Regions from separate parts of the Aminobacter sp. 01T433 genome, predicted to be linked through region 2. Evidence: predicted binding sites of a transcription regulator. Region 2 holds the regulator's gene; each other region holds the start of a gene.
The links. The regulator PhoB, encoded in region 2, activates phosphate uptake and scavenging genes when phosphate is short. The targets are predictions, from matches to a motif close to TGTCATNNANCTGTCAT.

Region 1 (4,228 bases), on a different contig from region 2:
AAGCGACGGGCGTGCTGCGATCAGCCTTGCCGACCTGGTGGCGATGTCGAGCGGGCTCGAATTCAATGAGGATTATGGCGACGTTACCGATGTGACCCGCATGCTTTATCTCGAGCCTGATATGGCGAGCTTTGCCGCGGCCAAGCCTTTGGCGCATGAGGTCGGCAAGGTGTTTTCCTATTCCAGCGGCACGACGGTTTTGTTGTCGCGGCTGTGGCAGGATGCGGTGGGCGACCCCGCAAAGGCGCTGGCCTGGCCGCGCCAAAAACTGTTCGGCCCGCTTGGCATGACCAGTGCGGTGCTGGAGGCTGACGCGCGCGGCACCTTCGCCGGCTCGTCCTATCTCTATGCCACCGGCCATGACTGGGCGCGCTTCGGCCAGTTCCTGCTGCAGGACGGTGTGTGGAATGGCACGCGCATCCTGCCGGAAGGCTATGTCGGCTGGATGCGCGAAAAGGCGCCTGCATCGAATGGAACATACGGCCATGGCCAGCTCTGGCTGCGCGGGCCCGAAGGTGGCACGCCGCCGGGTGGAAATCCCGATGCCAGCTTTGATTTGCCGACTGACGCGTTCTGGATGCAGGGGCATGACGGGCAGACGGTGGCGATCGTGCCTTCGGCCAATCTGGTGGTCGTCAGGCTGGGCCTGACGCCATCGAAGCTGCACTACAAGCCGCAGGCCATGCTTGCGGCACTGGTTGCGGCGCTCAGATAGGTCCGCCAATGACGATAAGCCAGGCGTAGCCGCGATAAAGCGCGGTGAAGTGGAAGCCTTGTCCTGCCGCCTGGGCCTGGCGGGCGATTTCGCTGGCAAGGGTTTTGCGCGGGGTGACATGGAAACGCGCCAGCCAGCCTGTGAGCAAGCTGCGGAACCAGCCGGGCAGGCGCTCCTGCTGGCCGAAGTCGACGATGTGTACGGAACCGTTGGACGCTGCCAACGCGGCCGAAACCGAGCGTTCCCAGCTTGGGATCATCGACAGCGCATAGGAGATGAAGACACGGTCGAAGCTGGTTTTGCCGAACAGGGCTTCAGCATCGAATGCGGTTGCATCCGCCTGGGCCACGGTGATGCGGTCGGACAAACCCGCCTTGGCGATCGAGGCCCTGGCCGTCGCCAGCATCTCGGTGGAGATGTCGAGGCCGTGGAAATGCGCCTGGGGAAAGCGGCGGGCAGCGAGGATCAAATTGCGCCCTGTGCCGCAGCCAAGCTCCAGCACGGTTCCGCCGGCAGGCGGATCGAGCTCCGCGATCATGCGGTCGCGGCCGAGCAGGTAATATTTGCGCGTCAGGTCGTAGATGTGGCGCTGGTGCCGGTAGACGCGGTCCATCAGCCCGGAATGGCTGGCCAAAAGCTCCGGCGCGCTCATCAGGGCCTCTTCACATAGAGATGGAAGCCGCCATAGATCGCCGAGCGGTCGCGGGCGGTGAAATCGCGCGACTGGGCGTCTTCATAGCTCCACTGGTCGAGCAGAGCGGGCGAAAGCCTGCCTGGCAAAAGGCTAGGCTCGGCGGCGGTGCGGAAAATGACGCGGGCGCCAGGTGCGGCTGTCCGGGTGATTTCGCTCCACAGCGCGTTGAGCTGGGCGTCGCTCATCCAATCCTGCGCGTCGAGCAGGACGAAGCGGTCTGTCGTTGCGGCGTCCTTGCCGGCGAGGAATTCGGTGAAATTGGCGTGATGGATGCCGACACGGCCGATATTGCCGCGGATCGTCGCGTAGTTGGCCTGTTCGAGATAGGCGGGCAGGGCAGCTTCGCCCGGTTGAGGATAGCGCCGCGCGAAAGCCTGCCAGGCGAAATAGTTGTTTTTGAGCGGGAAATCGCAAGCGAGCTTTTCGAGGCGAGCCTTGAGCACGAAGGCCATGGAGCCGTCGCCAGAGGTCAAAAGCGAGTCGTATTGTGCTGGGGGAATGCCGAGGCCGAACAGCGAGGATTTGCGCGAGGTGACGAAGCGCAACATGCGGCGTTCGAAGACGGGTGCGATCTTCTCGTCGAAGAAGCGGCGCTGCTTGTGCTGGCTGCCGGTCGCCATGATGGCGGCGGGGTCGACACCGTAGAGTTTCGCCACCCGATGACCGGCGGCGATGAACAGGCCGAGCAGGCCGGTCTTGTAGAAATTGCCGTCGAAGGTGGAGATACGGCGTTTGCCGCGCCAGTTGCGGCTTTCCCAGTAGTGACGGCTCGATGGATCGAGATGCGGGGCGATGAAGCGGTCATAGGCGTGCGAATTGTGCTCGACGTTGGTTTCGCCGAAGAACCGAAACAGATCTGCCTGCGACGGCAGGTGGCGAACCGCTGCGAGCTTCATCTTGTTGAGCGCGATGTGCGCGCCGTTGAGGTCGACGGCATCAACGCGGGCAGGCGAGCGGGTGAGGTAGGCGAGGATGTTGCAGCCGCCTGACGCGATGGTGACGACCCTGTGGCCCTCGGCGAGCTGCATCGCCTCCATGTCGACATCGGGGTCTTCCCAGATCTGGGGGTAGACAAGACCGGAAAACAAAAGCGCAAAGAGCCGCTCGGACAGCCCCTGCTTGGAAAGGGCGCGGTTTTGATAGACCGCCTTGCCAACTTTCTTGCCGCGACGAAAGACAAGTTCTCCGGAAACGTCGGTCATGGAAATGCGATTCCCCGCTTCGTTGTTGGCGCAGCGGGTAGCGCATCGGCGTGACAGCGCGGTGACGCGGCGATGACGGCGACGCGACATGGCGCGCGGTCAGCTATGTGACAGCCAGACTCCGAACGTTATGAAACCGCTCGGCATCCCATGCATTTTCTCTCCGACAGCCTGCCTGGCGGGCCGTTTTGGAAAGGAACATGTTATGAAAAAGCTCATTCTCGCGTCTGTTTCTGCCATCGCTCTATTTGGCATTGCCGCCTGTAGCGACAGCAACACCGACAGCACCACCACCGAGAGCGTGAAACCGCCTGTTACCGAGCAGCCGGCGCCAGCCACCCCTGCGCCAGCAACGCCTCAGGCCGTGCCGCCGGCAACCGACAATTCGACGACCCAAAGCATTACGCCGACGCCTGAAACAGGCACGGGCGGCGACATGCAGAACCACGATGCGATGCAGCCGAAGCCGGCAGAGCCAGCGGCCCCGGCGCAGTAAGTTAGCGGGAGGAGGAAAGGCCGGAGCTCAGTCTCCGGCCTTTTTCCTTGGCTCAGCGCGCGACGCGGGCACGTCGGCCCAATGCGACGATGGCGATGACAGCGAGCGCGAAAAGCACGGTTTCGCCGCTGACATGCTCCTTCAGCAGGAAGGCCGAGATGGCGAGCGTGACGAAGGATTGCAGCAGCTGAACCTGGCTGACGCGGGCAATGCCGCCCATGCCAAGCCCGACATTCCAGGCAAAGAAGCCAAGGAACATCGAGCCGAAGCTCAGATACAGGAACGAGAAAGTCGCAGCACCCGATGCATTTGCGAATTCCGGGTGCCAGCTCCAGATCGCTCCGGGGATCGAGATCGGCGCGGTCAGGATCAGCGACCAGCAGATGACCTCCCAGCCGGGCATGTGGCGAGCGAGCTTCCCCGATACGACATAACCCAGGCTCGCGGACAAAGCGGCGAGGAACAAGAACATGTCGCCGGTTGTCAGGCTCATGCCATTGTCGCGCATGGCAAAGGCCACAACCAGGGCAGCACCTGCAACACCGCAGATCCAGAAGAATACCGAGGGCCGCTCACCGCCGATCAATGCTGCGAAGATGCTGGTCACCAGCGGCAGCACGCCGAGCACGACGCCGCCATGCGAGGCTGGCACGGTCTGCATGGCGATGGAGGAGAAGATCGGAAAGCCGAACACCAGTAGCAGCCCGGCGAGGAACAAAGCCGGCGCATCGTCCCTGGGCAAGCGCTTGCGCAGGATCAAAAGCAGCAGTGCGGCGGCAAGCGATGCGACCGCGGCGCGGCCATTCGTTACGAACCATGGCGAAAATGTCGTCAGCGCAACGCGCGTCGCCGGCAAGGTGCCGCCGAAGATGACAACGCCGAGCGTGCCAAGGGCAAGGCCGATGGTTTCGCGGGAAAACGTCTTTGCCGGGTGGGTGGTGTTGCGCGCGTCCATGGCGCAATTCGATAACGGGACTTTGCTTTTTCGTCGTGCACTTTCCTTTGGTCCAGTTTTTTGGTCCAGATGCACGTGTTGCCGACAAAGTTACCCTTATGCGCAAAGTCATCTCGCATTTGCGAATGTTTCATCCTAAGAAGCGGCCATGTCGATTTGGGACCGT
Region 2 (4,228 bases):
CCGCTTCACCGACATCATCGAGGTCAACATCAACAACCTAGCCGCCGTGCCGTCGATCGTCTTCGGCCTGCTTGGTCTTGCGGTGTTCATCAATTTCCTCGGCCTGCCACGATCGGCATCCTTCGTTGGCGGCCTGGTGCTGACGCTGATGACGCTGCCGACGATCATCATCGCGACGCGTGCGGCACTCGCCGCAGTGCCGCCGTCGATCCGTTCGGCGGCGCTGGGCCTTGGTGCTTCGAAGATGCAGATGGTGTTCCATCACATCCTGCCGCTGGCAGCCCCCGGCATCCTGACCGGCACGATCATTGGGCTCGCACGCGCGCTCGGCGAGACGGCGCCGCTTCTGCTGATTGGCATGGTCGCTTTCGTCGCCGACTATCCCACGACGCCATTCGATCCGGCGACGGCCTTGCCGGTGCAGATCTACATGTGGGCGAACGAGGCTGAACGCGCCTTTGTCGAGCGCATGTCGGGCGCCATCATCATCCTTTTGATCTTCCTCATGGCCATGAACATCGTCGCCATCGTCCTGCGCCGCCGCTTCGAGCGCCGCTGGTAGGGCATGGACAAGGAGTATCCTGCTATGAACATCATGACCGAGAAAAAACTCGAAGACGCGGTAAATGCCGAGATGAACAGACCCAACGAAATCATCAAGATGCGCGGCGACCAGGTCACCGTGCACTATGGCGACAAGCAGGCGCTGTTCGGTGTCAATCTGGACGTCCGACAGAACCAGGTGACAGCGCTGATCGGCCCTTCGGGCTGTGGCAAGTCGACCTTCCTGCGTTGCCTCAACCGCATGAACGACACCATCGACGCAGCTCGTGTCGGCGGCAAGATCACGCTCGACAACGAGGATATCTACGATCCCAAGATCGACGTGGTCGAACTGCGCGCGCGTGTCGGCATGGTGTTCCAGAAGCCGAACCCGTTCCCCAAGTCGATCTACGAAAACGTCGCCTATGGCCCACGTATCCACGGCCTTGCCAAGAACAAGGCCGAGCTCGACGTGATCGTCGAGAAGAGCCTGCAGAAGGCGGCCCTGTGGAACGAAGCCAAGGACCGTCTCAACGAGCCGGGCACCGGCCTGTCGGGTGGCCAGCAGCAGCGCCTGTGCATCGCGCGCGCCATTGCGGTGTCGCCTGAGGTGATCCTGATGGACGAGCCGTGCTCGGCACTCGATCCGATCGCCACCGCGAAGGTGGAGGAGCTGATCGACGAGCTGCGCGAGAACTACACGATCGTGATCGTGACGCACTCGATGCAGCAGGCGGCACGCGTGTCGCAGCGCACCGCGATGTTCCACCTCGGCTATCTCGTCGAGGAAGGCGCTACCGACAAGATGTTCACCAACCCCGACGACAAGCGGACGCAGGACTACATCACCGGCCGCTTCGGCTGAGTGGACGTTTTCGCCGCGGTATACGAGACGAGGAATAAATCATGGGCGAACATACAGTCCGGTCCTTCGACGAAGAACTCCAGCATGTCGACCAGCTCATCCGTGACATGGGCGATCTTGGCAGCTCGATGGTTGCCGGTGCCATCCGTGCGCTGTTGTCGTCCGACCAGGCGCTGGCGCAAAGCGTTGTCGCCGACGACACGATCATGGACGCCAAGCAGCGCGAACTCGACAACAGCGCCATCACGCTGATCGCCAAGCGCCAGCCGATGGCCCAGGATCTGCGCGCCGTGGTCGGCGCCATCCGCATGGCGGGCGATCTCGAACGCATCGGCGATCTTGCCAAGAACATCGCCAAGCGCGTTGGCGCCGTCGGCCAATCGCCGACGCCACGCAATCTTTCGCATTCGATCGATGCCATGGCACAGCTGGTGCTCGACCAGGTGCGGGGCGTGGTTGATCTCTATGTCGCGCGTCAGGCCGAGGGCCTGAAGAACTTGCGCGCCGACGACCAGAAGATCGACATCCAGTACAACGCCGTGTTCCGCGAGCTCCTGACCTACATGATGGAAGATCCGCGCAACATCACTGCCTGCACGCATCTTTTGTTCTGCGCCAAAAACCTGGAGCGCATTGGCGACCATGTCACCAACATCGCCGAGAACGCGTATTTCGTGGTGACCGGCACGCAGCTGCCGCTCCACCGGCCGAAGGTTGAAGAAACCACGTCGCCGGTTTCGGCCACCTGAACTCCAACATAGAGGACAGCCGATGATCGCCCCCAAGATCATGGTCGTCGAGGATGAAGAGCCGCTGGGCGTGCTGCTTCGCTACAACCTCGAGTCCGAAGGCTACCAGGTCGAAGTCGTCACGCGTGGCGACGAGGCCGAAATACGGCTTCAGGAAAACGTGCCCGACCTTTTGGTGCTCGACTGGATGGTGCCGGCACTCTCCGGCATCGAGCTGTGCCGCAGGCTTCGGATGCGGCCCGACACCGAACGCCTGCCGATCATCATGCTGACGGCGCGTGGCGAAGAAAGCGACCGCGTGCGCGGGCTTTCGACCGGTGCCGATGACTATCTGGTCAAGCCGTTCTCGACGCCTGAGTTCATGGCGCGGGTGAAGGCGTTGCTGCGCCGGGCCAAGCCCGAAGTGCTTTCTTCGATCCTCAAGGTCGGCGACATCATGCTCGATCGCGAGTCGCACCGGGTCTACCGCAAGAAGAGCGAGATCAAGCTCGGGCCAACCGAGTTCCGGCTGCTTGAGTTCATGATGCGGCATCCCGGCCGGGTGTTTTCGCGCAGCCAGTTGCTCGATAATGTCTGGGGCGAGACGATCTACATCGACGAACGCACCGTCGACGTCCATGTCGGGCGCCTGCGCAAGGCGGTCAACACCGGGCGCATGCCCGACGTGATCCGCACCATCCGCGGCGCCGGCTACGCTATCCGCGAGGATTAGGCGACCGTTCGGCGGGACAACGACGTTTGGCCCGCCGCACGCTTGACGGACACGACCAGGCGCTTTGTCGCCAAAGTGCGATCAGCGCCATCCGCCGTTCGGCAGCCGCCCATGATAAGGTGTGTTGCGGCAATGACCGTAGGGGCCGTGCCAATAGCCCGGAGGGCAGCCGTTGCCGTAGCGCGGCGCAACCCGCCTATATTCGCCATAGCGGCATCCGCCATACGGCCCGCGCCAGCCGCCGACGCCGCAGCCCTGTACAATGGGAATGACCATCGCCGAAGCTTCAGGGGCAAGCGGTGCGGGGATCGGGGATGCTGACGCAGAAAACGATGAAGCACACAAAAGGCCGATGCCGGCCAGGATGTTACGCAGCAGACTGGTCATCGCGGGTTCTCCGAAACTGGAAGACAAGTCGGTTCCAGGTTTGGTTCCACTCGCGGTTCCCTTGCCGAGGCCTGGAGCCTGCTTCAAGGGGCGGACGCGGACTGTCATCCAGGGTGCCAGTATGGTCGCGACCGTCGTTGTAATTGCGACAGCCGAAATCAAATGTCCTTGAGCGGTATGTCAGCCCCTGTGCTGCGCGGGGGCTGGGCCTGCGGCGAAGATCTCCTGATCGACATAGAGCAAGGCGCGCATCAGGCAGCCCAGGCGGATGAGGGGGACTTCGTTCGGTTCGGTGTCGAAGGAGATCGCCTTCGAGTGCAGCCCGCCGGCCGTCTTGGCGATGGCCGCGCGGACATGCGGCTCCATCAAGTCGAAGGCGGTAGCACCCACGCCAACAAAGGCGAGCGGTGCCGGATCGATCAGCGCAAACATCGATCCCAGGCCGAAGCCGATGGCCTCGCCCGCCTTGCGGAACGCCTCGCGCTCGGGGCCGTCATGGTCGCGGGCGGCGTCGGCGAGGGCGGTGATGTCCTCGTCGGAGAGATCGGCGAGCGGCTCGGCATTCTCGTCGCCGAGACGTGCATTGCGCCATATGGCGTAGTTGCCGGCATAGGCTTCGACGCAGCCGCGCCGGCCACAGCGGCAAAGCGCGCCCTCGGGCCGGTGGATCATGTGGCCGAACTCGCCCCCTGACGAATGCGTGCCGGTGAAGAGCTCGCCCTTCAATACCAGTCCCATGCCGATGCCATGCGAAAGCAGGATGGCGATGAAATCGTCGCGGTAGCGGACTGGGTCGCGCCAGCGCAGGGCCTCGGCGATCATGTTGCAGTCGTTTTCGACCGTCACCGGCACGCCGAATTCCTGTTCGAGCCGGTCGGCGAAGGGAATGTCGTCATGCGGGGTGATCGGCGACCACAACAGCTTGCGCGAGCCCGAATCGGTGATGCCCTGGACGGCGAGCGCGATGCGCAG
Region 3 (4,228 bases), on a different contig from region 2:
AGCGCTGGGTCACCAGATTGGAGGCAGCGAGGAAACAAAGCAGAAAGCCGAAGGTGAAGCCGATGATCGTGGAGACGAGCGCGATGTTGATCGTTTCCAGCATCTTGTAGACGTATTCGGGCATGTAGAAGGAGCCGGCGATGTAGACGCGGCCCTCGGGGTAGTCGAATTTCAGGCTGCCGTCGGCATAGGGCGAAGGCAGGTCGAACAGCGCGCGGCCGATCTCATAGGGATCGCGCGGCATCAGCTGGTCGGTGAAGTCGAAAAAATGCGGCAGCCGGTCGAAGAACTTGCCGGCATTGCTCTCGTTGGCGAACCAGAGCGAGCCCGACAGGGCGATAAACAGCAGGATCAAGCCACCTATGGTGTGCAGGCGGCGGCGGCTGGCGAGTTCGCGCCAGTGGCGCTCGACCGTCAGGCCGGCTTCCGAGAGGGGCATTGTCATGAATTTTTCGTCCGGTCCCGGATACAAGAAAAGACGCGCCGCGATGGGGCCGCGGCGCGTCGATGCTGCCTGAGAGCTTAGCTGCCGATCTGCGCCTTACGGGCGTCGATGACAGGCTGGTAGAATTCCGGGGTGACTTCGGTGTAGCTCTTGAAGTCGCCGCCCTGGATGGCCGAGAAGCAGGCCGGATCGGTCTGCGGCAGCTTCATCAGATAGTCCTTGAACTTGGACTTGATGTCGGCGTCGAGCGAAGTGCGCACGACCAGCGGGCCGTTCGGGATCAGCGGCGACTTCCAGACTTCGACCAGGTCGTCCATGTCGAGGATGCCCTTGTCGACCATCTTCTTGAGGTTGCCCGAGGTGTAGCCGTCCTTGAAGTTGCCGACGCCCGAACCGAAGGTCGTGCCGGCGTCGAAGGTGCCCTTGAGCACTTCAAGCACCAGGTTTTCGTGGCCGCCACCGAAGCCGGTCTCGGCGAAATAGTCCTTCACGGCGGTGCCGCCGAGCGACTTTGGCAGCGAAGTGACCGGGATCAGATAGCCCGAGGTCGAGTCCGGATCGGCAAAGCCGAGCTTCTTGCCCTTGAGGTCTTCGAGCTTGGTGATGCCCGAATCCTTCTTGGCAACCATGATCGAGTAGTAGCCGGTGGCGCCGTCGGTCTGGACGGTGGTCAGGATCGGCTCGACCGCATCCTTGTTCTGCAGGTAGATCTTGGCATAGCCCGACGCGCCGAGTTCGGCGTAATCGAGGGTGCCGCCAAGCAGGCCCTGGATGGTGCCGTCATAGTCGGCAGCCGGGAACAGCGACACCTTCTCGACGCCGAGAACGGCCGGAAGCTGATCGGTCAGGCACTGGAAGTTGCGCAGGCGGTCGGCTTCGTTTTCGCCACCGATCAGACCGATGCGGAATTCCTTGAGGTCTGCGGCATGAGCCGAGCCGATCGCCAGGACGGCGAGCGAAACGGCGCTCAAAAGTGCTTTCTTGAACATGACAAGTCTCCAGGTTGGCCCAGCATCTTGCTGGGTCATTGCAGTTGCTGATTGCGGGCCCTTGACGCGGGCGAGGCGAACGCGGACGGCCTCAGAGCGAAGCGTATGCGGGCTCGAGAGGTGCGGCGGATATCGCAGCCTTCGCCCTCATCGGACGGATGCTGGTGGAGGTGATGGCTTCGGAGATTTCAGCGCCGTCGCTGTCGGCGCCGTAGACCATGCGCACGGCATCGCGGTTGAGCTCTTCAGGTGGGCCGTCGAAGACGACCGCACCGGCGGACATGCCGATGATGCGGTTGCAATAGGTGCGCGCGGTGTCGAGCGTGTGCAAATTGGTGATGACCGTGATGCCTTCGCGCTGGTTGATGTCCTGCAGCGCGTCCATCACCACCTTGGCGTTGAGCGGATCAAGCGAGGCAATCGGCTCGTCGGCGAGAATGAGCTTCGGCTCCTGCATCAAGGCGCGCGCGATGGCGACGCGCTGCTGCTGGCCACCGGACAGCGTGCCGGCTGGCTGAAGTGCCGTGCGGGCGATGTCAAGGCGTTCAAGTGCGGCGATTGCCCGGATGCGCTCTTCGCGGGAGAAGATCGAAAGCAGGTTGAGCGCGGTCGAGCGGTGGTTCAGGCGGCCGAGCAGCACATTGGTCAAAACATCGAGGCGCGGCACCAGGTTGAACTGCTGGAAGATCATGGCGCAGTCGCGCTGCCAGCGACGGAGGGCTACCCCACGCAGCGACGACACTTCGGTGCCTTCGAAGACGATTGAGCCCTGGCTTGGGTCGATCAGGCGGTTGATGGTTTTCAGCAAGGTCGATTTGCCGGCACCGGAGCGGCCGATGATGCCGACCATCTGGCCCTGCTGGATCTGAAGGTTGACGCCGTTGACGGCGACGCTCTTGCCAAAGCGGCGCGTGACGTTGCGGATTTCGAGCATCGTGGCTTCCCTGTCCTGTCAAGGCTTTCGCCCTTTTCAGGCATCGGCCTAGACCCGGGACATGAAGCTGCAATGTCGGGACCATGTCAGTTTTGTTACGATGCACAGGGTGAGGTGCGAAAAACGCGGCTTTTGCGGGCCGATATAGCTGTTTCGGGAATCCCGTTTCTGAAATCTGGGTATCGTTAACTGCAGCTGTGGCTGGCCTTCATCGTAGCTTACGTCAGGCCGCCTGCCGCTGATCTTTCCAGCTCTCGTGCCGCTTGCCCCATGCCGACATCGCGGTCACGGCATCGTTCAGGCTCAGACCCAGCGGTGTGATCGAATATTCGACGCGCGGCGGCACCTCGTCATAGGCGTGCCGGCTGATGAGCCCGTCAGCCTCCATCTGCCGCAATTGCTGCGTCAGCACCTTTTCGCTGATGCCGGGCAGTTGCCGGCGAAGTTCGGCAAAGCGGTGTGGCCGCAGGTGCAGTTCCCACAGCAGCGAGGTTTTCCACTTGCCGCCGATGGCCTGCATCGCGGAGGCAAATCCGCAGCTGTCTGGTTCCTTGGGCCTCATCTGGCAACTCCTGTCATGATATCAGTAGCTTACTTCAAGGTGCGTACTTCTCAACGCGGTGACAGTAAATATGTTCGGACCAAGCGCGCGCCAAACATAAACCGGTCCCTCGTTGCGAGGGGCATTTCGCTTGTCGGAGAAATCATCGTGAAATCAAATGTCTGCGTGCTCGGCGCGGGCCGCATGGGCTCGTCCATTGTTCGAACCCTGCTCGAGCGGGGCTACCCCACATCGGTCTGGAACCGGACGGCCGCAAAAAGTGAAGCCTTGGCTGCCCTGGGCGCCAGGGTCGCCGCTTCAGTGGCGGACGCTATCAGGGCGGCCGACGTCGTGATCATCAATGTCTTAGACTATGCCGCAAGCGAGGCCTTGCTCAGGCCCGACAATGTCGCTTCGGCATTGGCCGGCAAGACCATCATCCAGCTCACCTCCGGTTCGCCGCGTCTGGCCCGGGATGAAGCGCAATGGGTAGAGGCCCATGGTGCCGGCTATCTGGACGGGGCAATCATGGCGACCCCGGATTTTATCGGCAAGCCAGAGACAACATTGCTCTATTCAGGCGCTCGCGAGGTCTACGAGAAGCACAAGCCGCTGCTTCTTACGCTCGGCGGCGGTACCAGCTATGTCGGGGAAGTGCCCGGCCAAGCCTCGGCGCTCGACACGGCGCTGCTCACCCAGATGTGGGGTGGGCTTTTCGGCGTGCTCCAGGGCATGGCTGTCGCCGAAGCCGAGGGGCTCGACCTGAAGACGTTCAGGAGCCATCTCTCGGCGTTCAAGCCGGTTGTCGACGGCGCGCTGTTCGATGTGGTGGATCGCACAAGGGCGCGCCGTTTTGCCGGCGACGACGCAACGCTCGCCTCTTTGGGTGCCCACTACAGCGCCTTCAAGCACCTGCTCGAGGCATGTGAGGAGCAAGGCCTCAACGCTTCCGTGCCACACGCCATGGACCGGATCTTCCAGAAGGCGCTATCGCTCGGGAACGAGGCCGACGATTTCGCATCGCTTTTCCCACTGTTTCGGAATGGCTCCGAACAGCATTGCGGGGAGCCGGCGCATGCATGACGGCGAGGTGAGGCGTACCGCGACCTGCTCATGCCGGAGTGTGAAACTCGTCCTCGCCGGGGAGCCGCGACGCGTTTACGCATGCAGCTGCACCGAGTGCCAGCGGTGCACCGGGGCGGCATTCTCCTACCGCGCCATCTATGCGGATGCCGCCGTCGTCAGCCAGGAAGGCGAGACCAGATCCTGGCGACGAGCCGGCTCGTCGGGACAATGGCTGGAGCAGACTTTCTGCGTCA
Region 4 (4,228 bases), on a different contig from region 2:
CGGCAGCTCGACGGTAAGAGCAGCACCCTCCGCCAATGTCAGGCGCCGCGCTGCATTGATCGAGAAGTCGGCAATCAGCGTCTCGTCGCCGAGATCGGCGCCACGCAGCCTGGTGCGCCAGAACGAGCCGAGGAATTCCATTTCGCCGATTGTCACATCGAGCAGGTTTTGCGGCTGCTTCACCACATCGGGTGCACCCGGAGAACGGGCGCCAGGCCCGTGCGGGATCACATCCTCTGGCCGGATGGCCGCAATGACAGGCGCGCCCTCGTCAAACCCATGGGCCGCGCATTTGAAGATTTTGGAGCCAAAGCTAACTGCACCCTTTTGGGCCTTGCCCTTGAACTTGTTGGCCTCGCCGATGAAGTCGGCGACAAATAGCGTCGCGGGATGGCGATAGATCTCTGTCGGCGAGCCGATCTGCTCGATCACGCCATGGTTCATAACCACGATGCGGTCGGCCATCGACAGGGCCTCTTCCTGGTCATGGGTGACCATGATGGTGGTGACGCCGAGCTTGCGCTGCAGCTCCTTGATCTCGTGGCGCAGATGCGTTCGTACCTTGGCGTCGAGTGCCGAGAGCGGTTCATCAAGCAGCAGAAGGCCTGGCGAAATGGCGATAGCGCGGGCGAGCGCGATGCGCTGCTGCTGGCCGCCGGAAAGCTGGGCTGGGAATTTGTTGGCCTGGTCGGGCAGGCCGACAAGCTGGAGCAGTTCGGCGACGCGGCTTGCGATCTCGGCGCGTGGGCGTTTGGTGTTTTCGAGGCCGAAGGCGATGTTCTTGGCAATCGTCAGATTGGGGAACAGCGCATAGGACTGGAAGACGATGCCGTAGTCGCGCTGCGACGGCGGCAAGGTGGACACGTCCCTGCCACCCTGGCGGATTGAGCCGCTCGTCTGCAGGTCGAGGCCGGCGACTGCGCGCAACAATGTGGTCTTGCCGCAGCCGGAGGGACCGAGGAAACAGACGAACTCGCCCTCGCGGATGTCGAGGGAAATGTCCTTCAGCGCGTGGAAATCGCCGAAGGCCTTCCAGACATTGGAGATTTGCAGATAGGCGGGCTTCACGTTCAGGCTGGCAGCGGTCATGGCGCTCACATCAACTGGAGTTCGCGGCTGCTCGGCGAGGGTTTCGTGTTTCATCGTGATGATCCGGCTTTGAGGGTAAGAGTCGGGCGCCACCTGTGGCGGCGCCCGGTTCAACGGACAAAAGTCGGGATCAGCTCTTCGGCTCGGACTTGGAGTCGTAGCGCTTGGACCACTCGGCAAGAATTGCGTTGCGGTTGTTGGCGGCCCACTCGAAATCGTTCTTGATCATCTTTTCTTCGATGTTGGTGGGCAGGTGCGGAACAGGCTTCGCCACGCCGGGCATGGCGACGATTGCCCAGCCGACATTGTACATCTCGTTGGCCTTCTTGGTGACCGTCCAGTCGATGAACGTCTTGGCCGCTTCCTCCTTCGTAGTACCGGCAACGATCGCCGAGGCTTCCATGTCCCAGCCGATGCCTTCCTCAGGAATGATGATGTCGATCGGCGCACCTTCGGCCTTCGACTTGGCAGCACGGAACTCGAAGGAGATGCCGATCACCGTTTCGCCGGCAGCGGCCATCTTGCAGGGCTTGGAGCCGGAATGGGTATAGGTGGCGATGTTCTGGTGCAGGCCGTCCATGTAGGACCAGCCTTCCTTTTCACCGAACAGCTGGATCCAGCTCGACACGTCGAGATAACCGGTACCCGACGACGCCGGGTTGGGCATGACGACATGGCCCTTGTATTCGGGCTTCGTCAGGTCCTTCCAGCTCTTGGGCGCGGTCAGGCCAAGCTTGCCGCCTTCGACGGTGTTGTAGCAGATCGAAGCGGCCCAGCCGTCCATGCCGACCCATGCCGGAGGCGTGTCCTTGTCGACATATTCGGGCTTGAGCAGTTCGACGCCCTTGGGCGCGTAGGGCTCAAGCATGCCTTCTGCCTTGAGCACCAGAAGCGACGTCGCGGCCAGACCCCAGATCACGTCGGCCTGCGGATTGTCCTTCTCGGCGAGCAGCTTGGCGGTTACCACGCCAGTGGAGTCGCGGATGAAGTTGAGCTTGATGTCGGGATGGTCCTGGTTGAATGTCTCGGCGTAGCGCTTGAGGTCTTCGGCTTCGATTGCCGTGTAGACTGTGAGCTCGGTCTCCGCCCATGCCGCCGACGACATCATCATCGTGGCGAAGGCGGCTAGCACGAAGGCTTTCTTCTGGTTCATGGATATCTGGCTCCCATTTGGATCGCTTTGGCACGTTCTGATTGGGAGAGGTCTGAGCAGGGATGCGCGTGCCGCGATTGCCCCGATTGCGCCTCGTCCAAGGCTGATACTGGGAACGAGGGGTCAATAAGTAAAATCTATTCTTTTTATGATACTGTAGGCTCAGCTTATGAGCTACACAGTTGCGCGACAGGCAAGTGACAGCATTGTTTCAAACAGGTGTAACGCTCAGGAAAAGGCGAGCGCTACAACGCCACAGGCCACGATGACCGCCGAGATGATGCGCGCCGGCCAGGGTCGTTCGCCGAAGATGAACAGGCCGATCAGCGCCGCGATGATCACGCTCGATTCCCTCACCGCCGACACTGCTCCGAGCGGCGCGATGGTCTTGGCGTAGATCACAAGGCCATAGGCGGTGACAGCACCGAGCCCGCCGATCAGCCCCAGCCCAACTGTGCGCAAATCGATGGTGTGGGTGGCACCGCGCCGGCGCAACAGCACGAACAATGTCACCGGAAGTTCGAGCAGGAACAACCAGCCCATATAGCCGAACGGGCTGTCGGACAGGCGCACGCCTATGCCGTCGATGACCGAATAAGAAGCGATCAGAACGCCGTTGATCGCAGCGGCAGCCACAGCGCGCGGATCGGCATTTGCGGCACCCCGCTGGAAAGCTAGGAAGCCGATGCCGAATGTAATTGCCGCAAGCCCGGCCCAGCCCAGTGGTGGCAGCGTTTCGCCGATCATCACATAGGCGCCAAAGGCGACAAGGGCAGGCGCCAGTCCGCGCGCAATCGGATAGACCTGGCTGAGGTCGCCGAACCTGTAGGACTGGAACAGGAAGACGTAGTAGCCGAAGTGGATGACGGTCGACAAAAAGATGTAGATCCAGCTTTCCATCGACGGCGAAGGTGCCGAAAAGACCAGTACCGTGCCAAGCGTGGCGTGGGTGGCGGAGACGGCGGCAAGCACAACGGCGCGGTCGGTCGCCGCCTTGACGACGGCATTCCAGCTCGCGTGCAGGAACGCCGCGACCAGCACGATGGTAAGCGCGAAACCGGACATGCGATCAGACTTTTATGTGGAGGAGGGTAATGGTGTGCGTCGCGCCGGACGATGGACGCGCCAAGGCTTTCGAAAAGTGCATTTCCCCTCCAGACGCAAATGAGGGAGCGCAAGCGCTCCCTCATCGAGGCTTATGCGATTTGCCGGCTCAAGACCATGGCAGTGAGAAAGTCTTGACGTTGGTAAAGCTCTTCATTGCCTCGATGAAGCCTTCATTGTAGCCGTTGCCTAAATCCTTGATCTCGCCAAATGGCGACATCTCGATGCGATATCCCGGGACTTCCCAGATATTGACCGTGCCAACCCTGCAGGCCGGGAGCAGGGGCCGTCCTACCCCATCACTGAAGCCGAGTTACCCATTCCCACGCCGATTGACTCATCGTGGACGTTGAGTGCTTGCAAAGCGCTGAAAAACACAGTCAAGCGCGGGTACTGCCAAGAGCCTCCAAGATGACGCGCTGCGCACGTTTGAAGGAGCCCTCCATCCGGAACAGATGCCCGATGGGCGGTAAAAGCATGGAGGCTGGGTCGAGCTTGCAGCCGAACTTGAACAATTCGAAGCCGGCTGAGGGCCGGCCTCGGATTAGATGCGATACCGCCGACCAGTAAGCGGTTGCCGCCAAATGGTGACGCGCCATGCGATGTAGCGTTGGTGCGTTAGGCATGGTGCTACCTTCGTGACCAAAAAAGCTCTCCAACACAGTTTCATATTCCTGCAACCGGCGAAGTGCGTTCTGCCACATGACTTGCGAGATGTTGGTCGTGTGTTCGCGTGTCATAGCCAATGGCGCTGATAGCTCTGCAACCGATCCGTAGTGCGCCAAGCGAAGCGCCATCTCCAGGTCGTCAAGCAATGGTACGGCCGGTCGATAGTGGCCTACAGCTTTTTGGGCAGATGTTCGCACCAGCATCGCATGGGCA

Region 1: a site for PhoB is predicted at 2,673-2,689, ahead of AC1DLV_RS07575 (BtaA family protein). Genes of this name have one in related genera too.
Region 3: a site for PhoB is predicted at 2,452-2,468, ahead of phnC (phosphonate ABC transporter ATP-binding protein). Genes of this name have one in related genera too.
Region 4: a site for PhoB is predicted at 2,429-2,445, ahead of AC1DLV_RS12440 (putative 2-aminoethylphosphonate ABC transporter substrate-binding protein). Genes of this name have one in related genera too.

Annotation. Positions count from the first base shown of each region.
Region 1 covers NZ_JBFTPR010000004.1:45,084-49,311, forward strand. The annotation lists gene AC1DLV_RS07565 (serine hydrolase domain-containing protein) at 1-715, shown strand, start outside; gene AC1DLV_RS07570 (class I SAM-dependent methyltransferase) at 708-1,367, opposite strand; gene AC1DLV_RS07575 (BtaA family protein) at 1,367-2,611, opposite strand; gene AC1DLV_RS07580 (hypothetical protein) at 2,817-3,107, shown strand; gene AC1DLV_RS07585 (DMT family transporter) at 3,160-4,062, opposite strand; gene AC1DLV_RS07590 (TerB family tellurite resistance protein) at 4,211-4,228, shown strand, end outside.
Region 2 covers NZ_JBFTPR010000005.1:218,252-222,479, reverse strand. The annotation lists gene pstA (phosphate ABC transporter permease PstA) at 1-562, shown strand, start outside; gene pstB (phosphate ABC transporter ATP-binding protein PstB) at 587-1,408, shown strand; gene phoU (phosphate signaling complex protein PhoU) at 1,450-2,157, shown strand; gene phoB (phosphate regulon transcriptional regulator PhoB) at 2,180-2,869, shown strand; gene AC1DLV_RS10330 (GCG_CRPN prefix-to-repeats domain-containing protein) at 2,951-3,256, opposite strand; gene AC1DLV_RS10325 (ROK family protein) at 3,437-4,228, opposite strand, start outside.
Region 3 covers NZ_JBFTPR010000011.1:80,429-84,656, reverse strand. The annotation lists gene phnE (phosphonate ABC transporter, permease protein PhnE) at 1-445, opposite strand, end outside; gene phnD (phosphonate ABC transporter substrate-binding protein) at 523-1,434, opposite strand; gene phnC (phosphonate ABC transporter ATP-binding protein) at 1,526-2,368, opposite strand; gene AC1DLV_RS19480 (winged helix-turn-helix transcriptional regulator) at 2,592-2,888, opposite strand; gene AC1DLV_RS19475 (NAD(P)-dependent oxidoreductase) at 2,946-3,992, shown strand; gene AC1DLV_RS19470 (GFA family protein) at 3,985-4,228, shown strand, end outside.
Region 4 covers NZ_JBFTPR010000006.1:30,448-34,675, reverse strand. The annotation lists gene AC1DLV_RS12445 (putative 2-aminoethylphosphonate ABC transporter ATP-binding protein) at 1-1,143, opposite strand, end outside; gene AC1DLV_RS12440 (putative 2-aminoethylphosphonate ABC transporter substrate-binding protein) at 1,220-2,242, opposite strand; gene AC1DLV_RS12435 (EamA family transporter) at 2,471-3,307, opposite strand; partial or broken gene AC1DLV_RS12430 (phosphonoacetaldehyde dehydrogenase) at 3,456-3,614, opposite strand; gene AC1DLV_RS12425 (glycosyltransferase family 2 protein) at 3,727-4,228, opposite strand, start outside.